DNA from 4 places in the Serratia sp. OS31 genome. Region 2 is predicted to be linked to each of the others. Evidence: predicted binding sites of a transcription regulator. Region 2 holds the regulator's gene; each other region holds the start of a gene.

Region 1 (3,936 bases), on a different contig from region 2:
CCGTCAGCGTAGACGCGCCTTAACGCCTGAACAACAACAACAATCCTCCCTGCAGATAGCCGAACGCATTGCTGCACATCCACGCGTCCTGGCGGCACAGAACATCGCGGTATTTTTGTCTTTCGACGGTGAATTGAATACCCGCCCGTTGATTGAGCGCCTGTGGCAGCTAGGTAAACAGGTTTACCTTCCGGTCCTGCACCCGTTCAGCCCCGGTAATCTGCTGTTCCTGCATTACACTCCTGAAACACTCCTGGTGAACAACCGCTTCAATATTCTTGAGCCGCAACTCGACGTGCGCCAGGTGCTGCCATTGAGTTCGCTCGACGTGGTACTGACGCCGTTAGTGGCCTTTGACAGCGCGGGCCAGCGCCTGGGGATGGGGGGTGGCTTCTACGATCGCACCCTGCAAAATTGGCAGCACCGCGGCCCTTATCCGATAGGCTTGGCCCATGACTGCCAGCAGGTCGAACAGGTGCCGGTGGAACACTGGGATATTCCGCTGCCGGAGATTGTCACCCCCGCAAAAAATTGGGTGTGGCAGATCGTTAAATAGCAAAAGGCCGGATAAATCCGGCCTCAGATTGCTGACAAAGTTCTTTGCGGTTAAAAGTTCTGATCTGGGGACTAATGAAAACAAAGGATTATTTCTTCTGATTTACCCCAAACATCCGAAAACCACGTTTTTCGGGTGTTTGCCATCAGACTAAGGCCGGATAAATCCGGCCTTTTCAGTGACAGCACATTCAATCAGAACAGCAAGCGAGCACGGATAGTGCCGTCAATCGCCTTCATACGTTGCAATGCCGCATCGGCACGCTCGGTTTCCGCTTCAATGTCGATCACCACATAGCCGATTTCCGGACCGGTTTGCAGGTACTGCGCGGCGATGTTCACCCCTTCTTCAGCGAAGATCTGGTTAATCTGCGTCAGTACACCCGGGCGGTTTTCATGGATGTGCAGCAGGCGGCTGGCGTTAGGCCCGTGCGCCGGCAGGGACACTTCCGGGAAGTTAACCGCCGACAGGGTTGAGCCGTTGTCGGAGTATTTCGCCAGCTTGCCGGCCACTTCGTCACCGATATTCTCCTGCGCTTCCTGAGTGGAGCCGCCAATGTGCGGGGTCAGGATCACGTTATCGAACTCGCAAAGCGGTGAGTTGAATGGCTCGCTGTTGGTCGCAGGCTCTTCCGGGAAGACGTCGATCGCCGCGCCGGCCAAGTGCTTGCTGGCCAATACCTTGCACAACTCGGGAATATCCACCACGGTGCCGCGCGAAGCGTTGATCAGAATCGAGCCCGGTTTCATCAGCGCCAGTTCTTCTGCACCCATCATGTTTTTGGTCGACGGAGTTTCCGGCACGTGCAGCGTCACCACGTCGCTCATATTGAGCAAGTCGGACAGGTGGCGCACCTGCTGGGCATTGCCCAACGGCAGCTTGTTCTCGATATCGTAGAAGAACACTTTCATGCCCAGGCCTTCGGCCAGGATGCCCAGTTGGGTACCGATATGGCCGTAGCCGATAATCCCCAACTTCTTGCCGCGCGCTTCAAACGAGCCCACGGCCAATTTTTGCCATTCGCCGCGGTGCGCCTTGGCGTTGGCGGAGGGAATGCCGCGCAGCATCAGCAGCAGTTCGCCCAGCACCATTTCGGCCACGGATCGGGTATTAGAGAAAGGTGCGTTAAACACCGGAACGCCGCGTTTGGTCGCTGCCTTCAGATCAACCTGGTTAGTGCCGATGCAGAAACACCCTACCGCCACCAGCTTTTCTGCAGCGGCGAAGACTTCTTCGGTCAGATGCGTACGCGATCGGATGCCGACGAAGTGAGCATCGCGGATGGATGCCTTAAGCGCTTCGGTGTCTAACGCACCTTTGTGATATTCAATGTTGGTATATCCGGCTGCCAGCAGATTATCTACCGTGCTCTGATGAACCCCTTCCACCAACAGGAATTTAATCCTGTCTTTCTCCAATGATACTTTTGCCATTTACCCGACCCTATGTTCAGACTTCAGAAGCGGCTGTTGTTAACAGCACGCATCCAACATAACAAAAATAACGCGGGCGGCAATACAAACGATTGCCCGCCCGTCAGTACAAGGCTCAGCGATGTTGGCGGTTTCTGGCAGAAAATGCCAAAGGGAAAGAAATAGACAGAAGCTTTGTGGAGCTAACGCTGACAATGTGACATATGTCACCAAATTTGGCGCTTTAAAGAAAAGATATTTTAGCCAGTGAATTATGCGGTTCGCTGGGATCCAAGAGCGTATCCCAGAGGGGCGCCATGGCGACGCCCCTGCTAACACATTCGGTTATTCGACGACTTTCACACCTTCAGGCGTGCCGACCAACGCCACATCGGCGCCGCGGTTGGCGAACAGCCCCACGGTCACCACGCCGGCGATACCGTTGATTTTGTTTTCCAGCGCGATGGCGTCGACGATGCTCAGGTTGTGCACATCGAGGATCACGTTGCCGTTATCAGTCAGCACATTCTGGCGGTACTCCGGCAGCCCGCCCAGCTTCACCAACTCACGCGCCACATAGGAACGCGCCATCGGGATCACTTCGACCGGCAACGGGAATTTGCCCAGCACATCGACCTGCTTACTGGCATCGACGATGCAGATAAACTTGCGCGCGATGGCGGCAATGATTTTTTCGCGTGTCAACGCGGCACCGCCGCCTTTGATCATCTGCATCTGGCGGTTGATTTCATCCGCGCCATCGACATAAATATCCAGCGAATCCACTTCATTGCTGTCGAACACGTGGATACCGAGGCTTTTCAGCTTGGCGGTGGAGGCGTCGGAGCTGGACACCGCCCCTTCGATTTGGTGCTTGATCGAGCCGAGCGCGTCAATAAAGTGGGCGGCGGTGGAGCCGGTACCTACCCCAACGATGGTGCCAGGGGTTACGTAATCCAGCGCGGCCCAGCCAACCGCTTTTTTCAGTTCATCCTGCGTCATAATATGTCCATTGCCTCTGTACGAAAACGTGTGCGTATTATAGGGTAAATCGCTATTTTTCACTCAGGCAGGATCACACTTCTTCACCCTAAGCCGCATTTTTAGGCGCGTCGCGGTAAAGTCGCGCGGTGATTTTCCACCTGTAAAACACCCCAGATGTGGCATAGTGCCTGTATCTATTACTGTAAGGGATATCTTTCCGATGAAACGCCCAGACTATCGAACGCTGCAAGCGCTGGACGCGGTGATCCGTGAGCGCGGCTTTGAGCGCGCCGCGCAAAAGCTTTGCATCACCCAATCGGCAGTATCCCAGCGCATCAAGCAGTTGGAAAACCTGTTCGGCCAACCGCTGCTGGTGCGCACCGTACCGCCGCGTCCGACCGAGCAGGGCCAAAAATTGCTGGCGCTGCTGCACCAGGTCGAGTTGCTGGAAGAAGAGTGGCTGGGCAACGACACCGGTATCGACACGCCGTTGCTGCTGTCGCTGGCGGTCAATGCCGACAGCCTGGCCACCTGGCTGCTGCCGGCGTTAAAACCGGTGCTGACGGACTCCCCTATCCGCCTGAACCTGCAGGTGGAAGACGAAACCCGTACCCAGGAACGCCTGCGGCGCGGTGAAGTGGTAGGCGCAGTGAGTATCCAACCGCAGCCGCTGCCGAGCTGCCTGGTCGACCGGTTGGGCGCGCTGGACTATCTGTTTGTCGCCTCGAAAGGTTTTGCCGAGCGCTACTTCCCGAACGGCGTCACACGTTCTGCGCTGCTGAAAGCGCCGGCGGTGGCGTTCGACCATCTCGATGACATGCACCAGGCTTTCCTGCAGCAGAACTTTGATCTGTCGCCGGGCAGCGTTCCCTGCCATATCGTGAACTCATCGGAAGCCTTCGTGCAGTTGGCTCGTCAGGGCACCACCTGCTGTATGATCCCGCATCTGCAGATTGAGAGAGAGTTGGAGTCGGGCGAGCTTAT
Region 2 (3,936 bases):
ATGCGGCCCAGGTATGGAATCACACCTTCTATTGGCACTGCCTGTCACCTCAGGGCGGCGGAGAGCCCCAGGGCAAACTGGCCGCGGCGATCAATCAGGCTTTTGGTTCTTTTACCGCCTTCCGGGAACAATTCAGCGACGCCGCGGTGAAAAACTTCGGCGCAGGCTGGACCTGGTTAGTGAAAAAACCGGATGGCTCGCTGGCGATTGTTAATACCTCGAACGCGGCCACGCCGCTGACCGGTGAAGACAAACCGCTGCTGACCGTCGACATTTGGGAACACGCCTACTACATCGATTATCGCAACGCACGACCGGCCTACCTGGAAAACTTCTGGGCGCTGGTTAACTGGACATTTGTGGAGGAAAATCTGGCGTAAAGCGGGGAAATACAACCAGGCGTAGCGAACTGCGCCTGGTTGACTGAAGAGTATCAGTTCAATGCAGCGGTGAAGCTAAAAGCGATAATCACAGCCAGCGCACCCAGGGTGGTGAACAGTGACATTTTCAAATCGGTATCCATTACAACTCCTTTTCAGATTGGGTTTCCCAAGGGTAAAAGGCACACAATTAATGTGTTAAACCATTTTCCCACAGTTGGCCGATAAAATCTTGTTATCATTTCCCAGTTTATAATACCGATTACCTCTTCCCCTTTTGCTCAATATGGGACAAAATTCGCAGTTCACAACTGTGTACCGGCAAAATGCCCCTCCTGACCAAGCGCTGACGACTTCAACACACTAAAAACTCAGTTTTCGCTTCTTTGGAGAAGGATCTACGCAGGCAAACGATTAACATCACACTTACATACTGCAACATGTGAGTTCAGGAGTCATTCTTTACATGGCAACGATTAAAGATGTGGCCAAACGCGCTGGCGTTTCCACCACCACCGTTTCGCACGTCATCAATAAGACTCGTTTCGTCGCCGAAGAGACAAAAGCGGCCGTTGGCGCCGCGATCAAAGAGCTGCACTATTCACCCAGCGCCGTGGCGCGCAGCCTCAAGGTCAACCACACCAAATCTATTGGTCTGCTGGCCACGTCGAGCGAAGCACCTTACTTTGCCGAAGTGATCGAGGCGGTGGAAAACAGCTGCTACAGCAAAGGCTATACGCTGATCCTGTGCAACTCGCATAACAATCTGGACAAACAACGCGCCTATCTGGCGATGTTGGCGCAAAAGCGCGTCGATGGTCTGTTAGTCATGTGTTCGGAATACCCGGACCAACTGCTCGGCATGCTGGAAGATTATCGCAATATCCCGATGGTCGTCATGGATTGGGGCGCTGCACGCGGTGACTTTACCGACACCATTATCGATAACGCCTTCGAAGGCGGCTATCTGGCCGGGCGCTACCTGATTGAACGCGGCCACCGCGATATCGGAGCCATTCCGGGCCAGCTGGCACGCAATACCGGCGGCGGCCGCCATCAGGGCTTTTTAAAAGCCATGGAAGAAGCCAATATCGACGTGCGCGAAGAGTGGATTGTTCAGGGCGACTTTGAGCCGGAATCCGGTTACAAGGCCATGCATCAGATACTGTCGCAGAAGCAACGCCCTACCGCGGTATTCTGCGGTGGCGATATCATGGCCATGGGGGCGATCTGCGCCGCCGATGAACTTGGGCTGCGCGTGCCGCAGGACATTTCGGTGATTGGCTACGATAACGTACGAAATGCCCGCTACTTCACCCCGGCACTGACCACGATCCATCAGCCCAAAGAACGTCTGGGTGAGATGGCGTTCACCATGCTGCTGGATCGCATTATCAGCAAACGTGAAGAGTCGCAGGTCATTGAGGTTCATCCCAAGCTGGTCGAGCGCCGTTCGGTCGCTGACGGCCCGTTCATCGATTATCGCCGCTAATTATCTGCGCCGGAAACCCTCGCGGTTTCCGGCGTCATTCTTCGCTTAGCCACTCCTGATTCAAGGTTTCACTGTCTCCCAGATAATCCAGTAACCAGGCCATCGCCGGTGACGGCGTATTTTGCTGCCAGGTCAGGCAACAAGGGCTGGCGGGAAATGGCTGTTGCAACTGTAGCGCCACCAGTTCCCCGCGCTGCACCAAAGGCAATACCCGATGCGCGGGCATCATGCCAACGCACAACCCGGCACACAGGCAATCTATCGCAGAGGCCCAGTCCGGCACCACCAGGCGTCGCTGGTTGTCCAACGTCCAGGTCACGCGTTTGGGCAGGTTGCGCGAAGTATCTTCCAGGCACAGCGACGGAAAAGGCCGGAGTTGATCGTCGTTCAACAGCCCTTCTATCGCGGCCAGAGGATGTTGTGGACTGGCCACGCACAGCCAGCACATATCCCCCATATCGCGAAAGGCGAAACCGCCGCCCACGGGCACCGCCCTTGTGGCACCGATCGCCATATCGGCACGACCGTCCACCAGCGCATCCCACACGCCATTAAACACCTCCGGCTGAACCAGCAGTTCGACGTCGGGGAAATGGCGGTAAAAATCCAGCACCAATTGGCGGCTACGCTGGGGTTTAACGATGATATCTACCGCAATTTTCAACTGGCCCCGCCAGCCGTTAGCCACCTGCTGGCACTGTCGTCGCGTGTCGAGCATTTTTTTGATGACACCACGCGCTTCCTGAATAAACAGCACGCCCGCCGGTGTCAGTTCCACGTCACGATGACGACGCTCAAACAGCGGCACCGCCAGCCATTGCTCCAGCTGCCGCACCGTGTAACTTACCGCCGACGGCACCCGATGCAGTTCCTGCGCCGCAGCGCTGAAACTGCCGGTACGGGCCACCGCATCGACGACATCCAGGGAATATTCAGACCACATAGTTTTGCCTTCAATTTTTTTAACAGCACCTCGCAAATATTACCGTTTCACAAGCAGAGATCCAGCCGGATACACTTGCCGGCGCTAAAAACCTGCGACAATAAAATATTAACGAGAAATACCATGCGAAATTCCTTTGGTTTTATGTTCTACCTTGCCGGCCTGAGCATGCTGGGTTACCTGGCCACCGACATGTACCTGCCCGCCTTTGGCATGATGCAGCAAGACCTGCAGATTTCCGCCGGGGCCATCAGCGCCAGCCTGAGTATCTTCCTGGCCGGGTTTGCCTTTGCACAACTGCTGTGGGGCCCGCTTTCCGATCGCCTAGGCCGTAAACCGGTGTTGCTGATCGGCCTGGCGCTGTTTGCCCTCGGCTGCCTCGGCATGCTGTGGGTACAAAATGCCGTGCAACTTTGGTCGCTGCGCTTTATCCAGGCGATTGGGGTTTGTTCCGCCGCCGTTACCTGGCAGGCGTTGGTGATTGACCGCTATCGCGAAGGCAAGGCTAACCGAGTGTTCGCCACCATTATGCCGCTGGTGGCTCTTTCACCGGCGCTGGCGCCATTGGTGGGTGCCTGGTTGCTGAACCACATGGGCTGGCGCGCCATTTTTGCCGTGTTGCTGGGCATCACCGTGATCCTGTTGCTGCCGACGCTGATGCTGAAAGAAAGCGCCAAAACCGTGCCTTCCACCGACAATAAGAAGAGCGCGCTCAGCTTCATGCAACTGCTGAAATCTCGCATTTTCAGCGGCAACGTCATGATCTTTGCCGCCTGTTCTGCCGGTTTCTTCGCCTGGCTGACCGGTTCGCCGTTTATTCTTGGCGAGATGGGCTACAGCCCGAATGATATCGGCCTTAGCTATGTGCCGCAGACTCTGGCTTTCTTATTGGGAGGCTATGGTTGCCGTACCGCGTTAAACCGCATGAATGGCAACACCTTGTTGCCCTGGCTGCTGGTAGTTTATGGCATCAGTATGGTTGCATTATATCTGGTTGCCACGTTAACTCAGCCCACGCTTACTACGTTGTTAATTCCGTTCTGCGTGATGGCGTTGGTCAACGGAGCCATTTACCCTATCGTGGTAGCCAATGCGTTGACCCCGTTCCCGGAGGGCACCGG
Region 3 (3,936 bases), on a different contig from region 2:
CGGTGACGGCGCAGCAGGTGCAGGAGACGCGCAAGCTGGCGGAGAAATAACATCAGGGCGCGGCATCACAGGCCGCGCCCTTTTCAATTACATCACCTTGTGTGGGCCGAAGCATTCGTAGTGGATACGATCGGCACTGACGCCCATCTCCAGCAGCTGTTTGCCTACGTGCTGCATAAAGGGTACCGGTCCGCAGAAGTAGTAATGCATCTGCGGGGTGCTGAGCGTTTCGCGCAGGGCGCTGAGATCCATCAGGCCACGGCTCTGGTAGTCTCGGCCTTCAACATCATTAGCATTCGGTTGGTTGTACCACACGTGGCGGCTCAGGTTTGGCATGCGCCCGGCGATGTCCGCCACTTCATCGGCAAAGGCGTGAACGCTGCCGTTTTCCGCCGCGTGCAGCCAGTGCACGTCTGCCTGATGTCGGTTATCGTGCAGGGTATTGAGCATGCCGAGCATGGGCGTTTGGCCAACGCCGGCGGAGATCAACGCCACTGGAGTATCCGGCTTGGCTTCGAGGAAGAAATCCCCGTGCGGCGGAGCAAGGTAAATCACGTCGCCTTCTTTGGCCTGCTGATGCAGGAAGTTCGAAACCTTACCCTGATCTTCACGCTTCACCGCAATGCGATAGTATTCGCCGTTCGGGGAGGTGGTCAGCGAGTATTGGCGAATCTCCTGGTTCTCCATGCTGTCGTGCTTGATATACACCGCCAGGTATTGCCCCGGTTTGAAGTCGATGACCCGGCCACCGTCAACCGGCGCCAGCACGAAGCTGCAAATCACCTCGCTCTGCGGCTGTTTTTTGACGATGCGGAAAGCGCGCAGATCGCGCCAGCCACCGTCGGCGCTTTCGCTGGCCTGATAAATCTGGCCTTCACGCTGGATAAACACGTCCGCCAGTACGCCATAGGCTTTGCCCCAGGCATCCAGCACTTCCTGACCCGGGCTGAACATTTCGTCGAGAGTTGCCAGTAAATGGCCACCGACAATCTGATATTGATCCGGCTGAATATTCAGGCTGGTGTGCTTCTGGGCAATACGTTCTACCGCCGGCAGCAGCGCCGCCAGATTTTCGATATTCGCGGCATAGGCGCAGATCGCATCGAACAGCGCCTGACGCTGATCGCCATTGCGCTGATTGTTCATATTGAACACGTCTTTTAGTTCGGGATTGTGCTCGAACATACGATCGTAGAAATGTGCGGTCAGCTTCGGCCCGGTAGCGGCCAGCAGGGGAATGGTAGATTTTACGGTGGCGATGGTTTGGCTATCCAGCATGGCAGCGCTCCTTGGTCGTTCATTATTGGAATAATCTAATGATGCATTTTAAATGCATCTTTAAGTTTAAGCGCATCCTAACGGTTTCTGTGGTGGCTGTAAATACCCCTGTTTTTGTTGCGGGGTCGGCGAGCGGCGATCCCGCTCACAGAACATGAAAAAACCGCATTCTCAGCATGAGTAAAAGTCCGTTGCCGAATGGGGGGATTTATCGGATCAAAGCCTTGCCGCGCCTAATGCCAATCGTTTGCGTAAAAACCTCTGTCAAGGCCTATCCTCAGTAGGGGGAAACAGTTTACACTGTGCCCCAGAACCCAAACGGGTAGTTATTTGGTGATTTTTTAGTTAGCCGATTTAAGTCAGGAGAAGCCGGATGTTAAAGCGTGAAATGAACATTGCTGATTACGATGCCGAACTGTGGCGTGCAATGGAGCAAGAAGTGGTGCGTCAGGAAGAGCACATTGAGCTGATTGCGTCTGAGAACTACACCAGCCCGCGCGTGATGCAGGCTCAGGGTTCCCAGCTGACCAACAAATACGCTGAAGGTTATCCGGGCAAGCGTTATTACGGCGGCTGCGAATACGTGGATATCGTTGAGCAACTGGCTATCGACCGTGCCAAAGAGCTGTTCGGTGCCGATTACGCCAACGTACAGCCGCACTCCGGCTCCCAGGCTAACTTCGCCGTTTACACCGCGCTGCTGCAGCCGGGCGACACCATTTTGGGGATGAACCTGGCGCACGGCGGCCACCTGACCCACGGTTCACCGGTTAACCTGTCCGGCAAGCTGTATAACGTGGTGCCTTACGGCATCGACGAAAAAGGCCAAATCGATTACGAAGACCTGGCCAAGCAGGCGCAAACCCACAAGCCAAAAATGATCATCGGCGGCTTCTCTGCCTTCTCCGGTATCGTTGACTGGGCAAAAATGCGTGAAATCGCCGACAGCATCGGCGCTTACCTGTTCGTCGATATGGCGCACGTTGCGGGCCTGATCGCCGCCGGTGTTTATCCGAACCCGGTTCCACACGCTCACATCGTGACCACCACCACCCACAAAACCCTGGCGGGTCCGCGCGGCGGCCTGATCCTGGCGAAAGGCGGTGATGAAGATCTGTACAAGAAGCTGAACTCCGCCGTGTTCCCGGGCGGGCAGGGCGGCCCGCTGATGCACGTGATTGCCGGTAAAGCGGTAGCGCTGAAAGAAGCGATGGAGCCTGAGTTCAAGATCTACCAGCAGCAAGTGGCCGATAACGCCAAAGCGATGGTGGAAGTGTTCCTGGAGCGCGGTTACAAAGTGGTTTCCGGTGGTACCCATAACCACCTGTTCCTGTTGGATCTGGTTGACAAGAATCTGACCGGTAAAGAAGCTGACGCCGCCCTGGGCCGCGCTAACATCACCGTGAACAAAAACAGCGTGCCAAACGATCCTAAGAGCCCGTTCGTCACCTCTGGCGTGCGTATCGGTACTCCGGCAGTGACTCGCCGTGGTTTCAAAGAAGCTGAAGTGCGTGAGCTGGCCGGCTGGATCTGCGACGTGTTGGACAACATCAACGATGAAGCCACCATCGAACGCACCAAGAAGAAAGTGTTGGATATCTGCGCCCGCCTGCCGGTTTACGCCTAATTCCGCTTTCTGTTTAAAAACCCGCTTCGGCGGGTTTTTTTATGCTTGTGGTCGGTAAACTGTGAACTGTCTTGCACTCTATGGACTCGCTCCTGAATGTACATTGCTAGCCAGTGTGAGCTCTGTCAAAGTATTGCCTTCACACCGGAGGGATCATGGTTCTGCAATCAACACGTTGGCTCGCTCTCAGTTATTTCACCTACTTCTTTTCTTACGGCATCTTCTTACCCTTTTGGGGCGTTTGGTTAAAAGGCGAGGGCATACCGCCTGAAACCATCGGTATTCTGCTCGGCGCCGGGTTGGTTGCGCGTTTCCTCGGAAGTTTGCTGATTGCTCCCCGGGTTAAGGATCCCTCTCATTTGGTGACGGCTTTGCGGCTGCTGGCATTGCTGACGCTGGCTTTTGCCATCGGGTTCTGTTTCGGTAACGGCTGGGGCTGGCTGATGTTGGTGATTGCCGGTTTCAACCTGTTCTTTTCGCCGTTGGTGCCGCTGACCGACGCGCTAGCCGCGACCTGGCAAAAACAGATCACCATGGATTACGGCCGGGTCAGACTGTGGGGCTCGCTGGCGTTTGTCATCGGTTCGGCGCTGACCGGACAGATGGTGTCTGTTTGGGGCCACAACGCCATACTTTACAGCCTGATCATCAGTATTTTGGCGATGCTGTTGGGCATGATGCTGAAACCGAGCGTGATGCCACAGGGGGAAGCGCGCAGCCACAGCGAAGCCGACCGCTCATTGCGTGAGATGCTAAAGGAAGGGCCGGTTTGGCGTTTCCTGCTGTGCGTTACGCTGCTGCAAGGCGCGCACGCCGGCTATTACAGCTTTGGTTCGATCTATTGGCAGGAAGCGGGCTATTCGGCTTCGACCATTGGCTACCTGTGGTCGCTTGGCGTGGTGGCGGAAGTGATCATTTTCGCCAGCAGTAATTTCCTGTTCCGACGTTGGAATGCGCGCAATCTGCTGCTGCTTTCCGCTTGCTGTGGCGTACTGCGCTGGAGCCTGATGGCGAGCAGTACCGAACTGGGA
Region 4 (3,936 bases), on a different contig from region 2:
TACTGTATTTATATACAGTATAAGGTGATTTTACGCAGGGATGCAAGCGCACCCCTGACGCGACTTATTTCAACAACCGCACCTTGCAGTTCTTACCCTTGATTTTGCCTTGCTGCAGCTGCTGCAGTGCCTTGCGCGCGCTGGCCTTGCGGATCGCCACGTAGGCATGTACCGGGAACATGTCGATTTTACCGACTTCTGCCGCCGTCAACCCAGCCTCGCCGGTCAGTGCGCCGAGAATATCGCCGGGGCGGATTTTGGCTTTACGCCCGCCGTCGATGCACAGGGTGACCATTTCGGCTTCCAGCGTGGTATTTCCTGCACCGCTTAACTCGGATACCGGGGCCCAGTTAACTCTGATCTGCAGATACTCTTCAATCGCATGCGCGCGCGTCATTTCTTGTGGCGTACACAGGCTGATCGCCAGGCCGCTCAAACCGGCACGGCCGGTACGACCTATGCGGTGCACGTGCACTTCCGGATCGAACGCCAGCTCGTAGTTGACCACCAACTCCAGCTCTTTAATATCCAGACCGCGCGCAGCAACGTCAGTCGCCACCAGCACACGGCAGCTGCGGTTGGCAAAACGCACCAGCACCTGGTCGCGATCGCGCTGTTCCAGATCGCCATGCAGCGCCAGGACATTAATGCCGCGCGCTTCCAGCGCTTCATACACGCTCTGGCAATCGCGTTTGGTGTTGCAGAACACCACGCAAGAAGAAGGTTGGTAATGACGGATCGCCGACACCAATACCGCCGGGCGTTGATCGCGGGTCGTTTCGTAGAAACGTTGTTCGATGGTGGTTTGCTCTTCACCGTCGTCCACTTCCACATTCAACGGATCGCGCTGCACGCGAGCGCTGATACGTTCGATCCCGCTCGGATAGGTTGCGGAGAACAGCAGCGTCTGACGTTGCGGCGGCGTGTAACTGATCACATCGTCGATATCGTCGGCAAAGCCCATATCCAACATGCGATCGGCTTCGTCCAGCACCAGCACTTTCAGCTCATCCAACACCAGCGTTTTCTTGCGCAGGTGTTCCTGAATACGCCCCGGCGTACCCACCACGATATGCGGCGCATGCACCAGCGAATCGAGCTGTGGCCCCATCGGTTGGCCCCCGCACAGGGTCAGAATTTTGATGTTCTGGGTGAAGCGCGCCAGACGACGCAATTCCTTACTGACCTGATCCGCCAGCTCACGCGTCGGGCACAGGATCAGCGCCTGGGCCGCCACTTGGGAAACGTTGATTTTGTCCAGCAGGCCAATGCCGAACGCCGCCGTTTTACCGCTGCCGGTTTTTGCTTTGGCACGTACGTCCTGCCCTTTCAGGATGGCGGGCAGTGCAGCAGCCTGCACCGGTGTCATTTCGGCATACCCCAGTTCGTTGAGGTTGGCCAACTGTTCGGCTGGCAGCGGCAGGGAAGAAAAAGAAACTGTGCTCACGGCGATAACTCTTATATGGCAAATGGAATGGCGGCGCGCCCACGGCGGCACCGAATCAACCGCAGATGATAACAGAGATAGTCAGGATTACGGATTTCATGCATAAAAAAAGCCGCCAGCCGGGGTTTTAATCCAGAAACCGACAACGCGTTTGCCGCCGGCTGCACACGCAATCGTTTTCGTATATACTGCTCGCCCACAATCAGACCGCGTTACTCTCCACAGATCCAGGTACGAGACTATGTTAACTATTGGAACCGCCCTGCGCCCCTCCGCCACCCGCGTTATGCTGCTCGGCTCCGGCGAGCTGGGTAAAGAAGTTGCCATCGAATGCCAGCGTTTGGGGCTGGAAGTGATTGCCGTAGATCGTTACGCCAACGCCCCGGCCATGCACGTGGCCCATCGCAGCCACGTTATTAACATGCTGGACGGCAACGCACTGAAAGCCGTGATTGAACAGGAACGCCCTGACTATATCGTGCCGGAGATTGAAGCTATCGCCACCGGCATGCTGGTTGAGCTGGAGCAGCAAGGGCACCGCGTGGTGCCGTGCGCAGAAGCGACGCGCCTGACCATGAACCGCGAAGGCATCCGTCGCCTGGCGGCAGAAACCCTCGGTCTGCCGACCTCCAGCTACCGTTTTGCCGACGGTGAAGATGCCTTCCGTCAGGCCGTCGACGAAATCGGCTATCCGTGCATAATCAAACCTGTCATGAGTTCTTCCGGCAAGGGCCAAAGCCTGATCCGCAGCCCGGAACAGCTGAAAACCGCCTGGGATTACGCTCAACAGGGTGGCCGTGCCGGCGGGGGGCGGGTGATTGTCGAAGGCCTGGTGAAGTTCGATTTTGAAATCACTCTGCTGACCATCAGCGCCGTCGATGGCGTACATTTCTGCGCACCGATCGGACATCGTCAGGAAGACGGGGATTACCGCGAATCCTGGCAGCCGCAGCAGATGAGCGAACTGGCGCTCAGCCGCGCGCAGGCAATTGCGGAAAACGTGGTGAAGGCGCTGGGTGGTTTTGGCCTGTTCGGCGTCGAACTGTTTGTCTGTGGTGATGAAGTGATTTTCAGCGAGGTTTCACCGCGCCCGCACGATACCGGCATGGTGACCCTGATTTCACAAGACCTGTCTGAATTTGCGCTGCATGTGCGTGCCTTCCTCGGTCTGCCGATTGGCGCGATCCGTCAGTTCGGCCCTTCTGCCTCGGCGGTGATCCTGCCACAGCTTACCAGCAGCGACCTGCGTTTCAGCGGGCTGGATCGAGCACTGACCGGTCACAATCAGCTACGTTTGTTCGGCAAGCCGGAAATTGAAGGTCAACGTCGGATGGGCGTCGCGCTGGCGACAGCTGAAAATATCGAGTTGGCGGTAGAGTCGGCCAAGCAGGCCGCCGCTGCGGTGGTCATTGAAGGTTAAGGCTTTGGGGCCGGCTGGCCGGCCCCTGCAACATCAATAGTTTTCGTCTTCTTCCGAGTCGTCATCACCCTGGTCTTCCGGGCGTTCCTGATACTCTTCATCGTCATCTTCGTCATCGAACATCACGCTGACCTGGTCACCCTGATGTTTTTCGCGGATTTCCTGCGCGACGCGCGCGATGGCTTCACCACTGCTCATGCCTTGTTCCATCAGCTGATGGATACGATCCGCAGCTTCCTGCTGCTCTAGATGGCTTAACGACGGCATACCTGCAAGCATGTGTTTCTCTCCGGTAAAATGGAGGGCGAGTATACCCCTTAAACCGGCGGATCCCAACGCCTGTTATTCAGCGGCGGGTTGTGAGCAATGATCGCCATGTCGCCACTGTTTCAGGCGGTGTAACCAGAGCATGACGTGCCAATTCTGCTTGAGGCCGCGCGCATTGGTGGCCATCGCCCGATCGATACCACGCTGATAGAACTCATCGGTGATCCGGCACTGCGCCGCCAGTTCGGGTTCGCGGCGAATACTGTGACAGATCCCTAGGGCTTCACGGGTGATCTGCCAGTGAAAAGCCGGGCGGATACTGATTTTCCGCGCATAGCGCTGGTTCAGCGCCACCAGCATCTCCACTATTTTCATATAATGGCGTTGATATTCGACGTTGGCCTGACCGGTTCGACGACGGTTGCTGATCGATTTATCGTGCACTCGTTGGCGATACAACGTTTTACTTAGATATTTCACCCGCTGCGCATTAAACATCACCTCGGTGGTCCAGGGAATATCCTGGTGGTGCAAACCCGGTTCAAAATACAACCGATGCTGTTTAATAAAATCAAGGCGATATACCGCCAGCCAGACCACATGAATAAATTTTCTCGATTTTAGCGCACGTTCCAACCATTTCACTCCGCTAATAACGCCAGTGTCGCCCAAGCGGTTTTGCGGAATAATCGGTTGCAGTTCATCTTGCCCGGTGAAATAACGTTCACCGTTGCACTGCATGACATCCAATTGATTTTCTTCAGCCATTTCAATCAGGGTTGCGTACATTTCCGGCGCCAGT

Evidence for each region. The regulator PurR, encoded in region 2, represses purine synthesis genes. The targets are predictions, from matches to a motif close to CANGCAAACGTTTGCNTG.
Region 1: a site for PurR is predicted at 2,071-2,088, ahead of serA (phosphoglycerate dehydrogenase). Genes of this name have one in related genera too.
Region 3: a site for PurR is predicted at 1,515-1,532, ahead of glyA (serine hydroxymethyltransferase). Genes of this name have one in related genera too.
Region 4: a site for PurR is predicted at 1,614-1,631, ahead of purT (formate-dependent phosphoribosylglycinamide formyltransferase). Genes of this name have one in related genera too.

Annotation. Positions count from the first base shown of each region.
Region 1 is NZ_JACJFQ010000012.1:119,305-123,240, forward strand. It holds gene H5P17_RS12565 (5-formyltetrahydrofolate cyclo-ligase) at 1-556, shown strand, start outside; gene serA (phosphoglycerate dehydrogenase) at 751-1,989, opposite strand; gene rpiA (ribose-5-phosphate isomerase RpiA) at 2,314-2,970, opposite strand; gene H5P17_RS12580 (LysR family transcriptional regulator ArgP) at 3,173-3,936, shown strand, end outside.
Region 2 is NZ_JACJFQ010000007.1:149,642-153,577, forward strand. It holds gene sodB (superoxide dismutase [Fe]) at 1-380, shown strand, start outside; gene H5P17_RS08835 (YnhF family membrane protein) at 434-523, opposite strand; gene purR (HTH-type transcriptional repressor PurR) at 847-1,872, shown strand; gene punR (DNA-binding transcriptional activator PunR) at 1,907-2,815, opposite strand; gene punC (purine nucleoside transporter PunC) at 2,939-3,936, shown strand, end outside.
Region 3 is NZ_JACJFQ010000019.1:46,049-49,984, forward strand. It holds gene H5P17_RS16295 (cytochrome c) at 1-50, shown strand, start outside; gene hmpA (NO-inducible flavohemoprotein) at 88-1,278, opposite strand; gene glyA (serine hydroxymethyltransferase) at 1,652-2,905, shown strand; gene H5P17_RS16310 (3-phenylpropionate MFS transporter) at 3,061-3,936, shown strand, end outside.
Region 4 is NZ_JACJFQ010000005.1:114,717-118,652, reverse strand. It holds gene dbpA (ATP-dependent RNA helicase DbpA) at 65-1,447, opposite strand; gene purT (formate-dependent phosphoribosylglycinamide formyltransferase) at 1,689-2,867, shown strand; gene H5P17_RS06585 (YoaH family protein) at 2,901-3,146, opposite strand; gene H5P17_RS06580 (glycosyltransferase) at 3,210-3,936, opposite strand, start outside.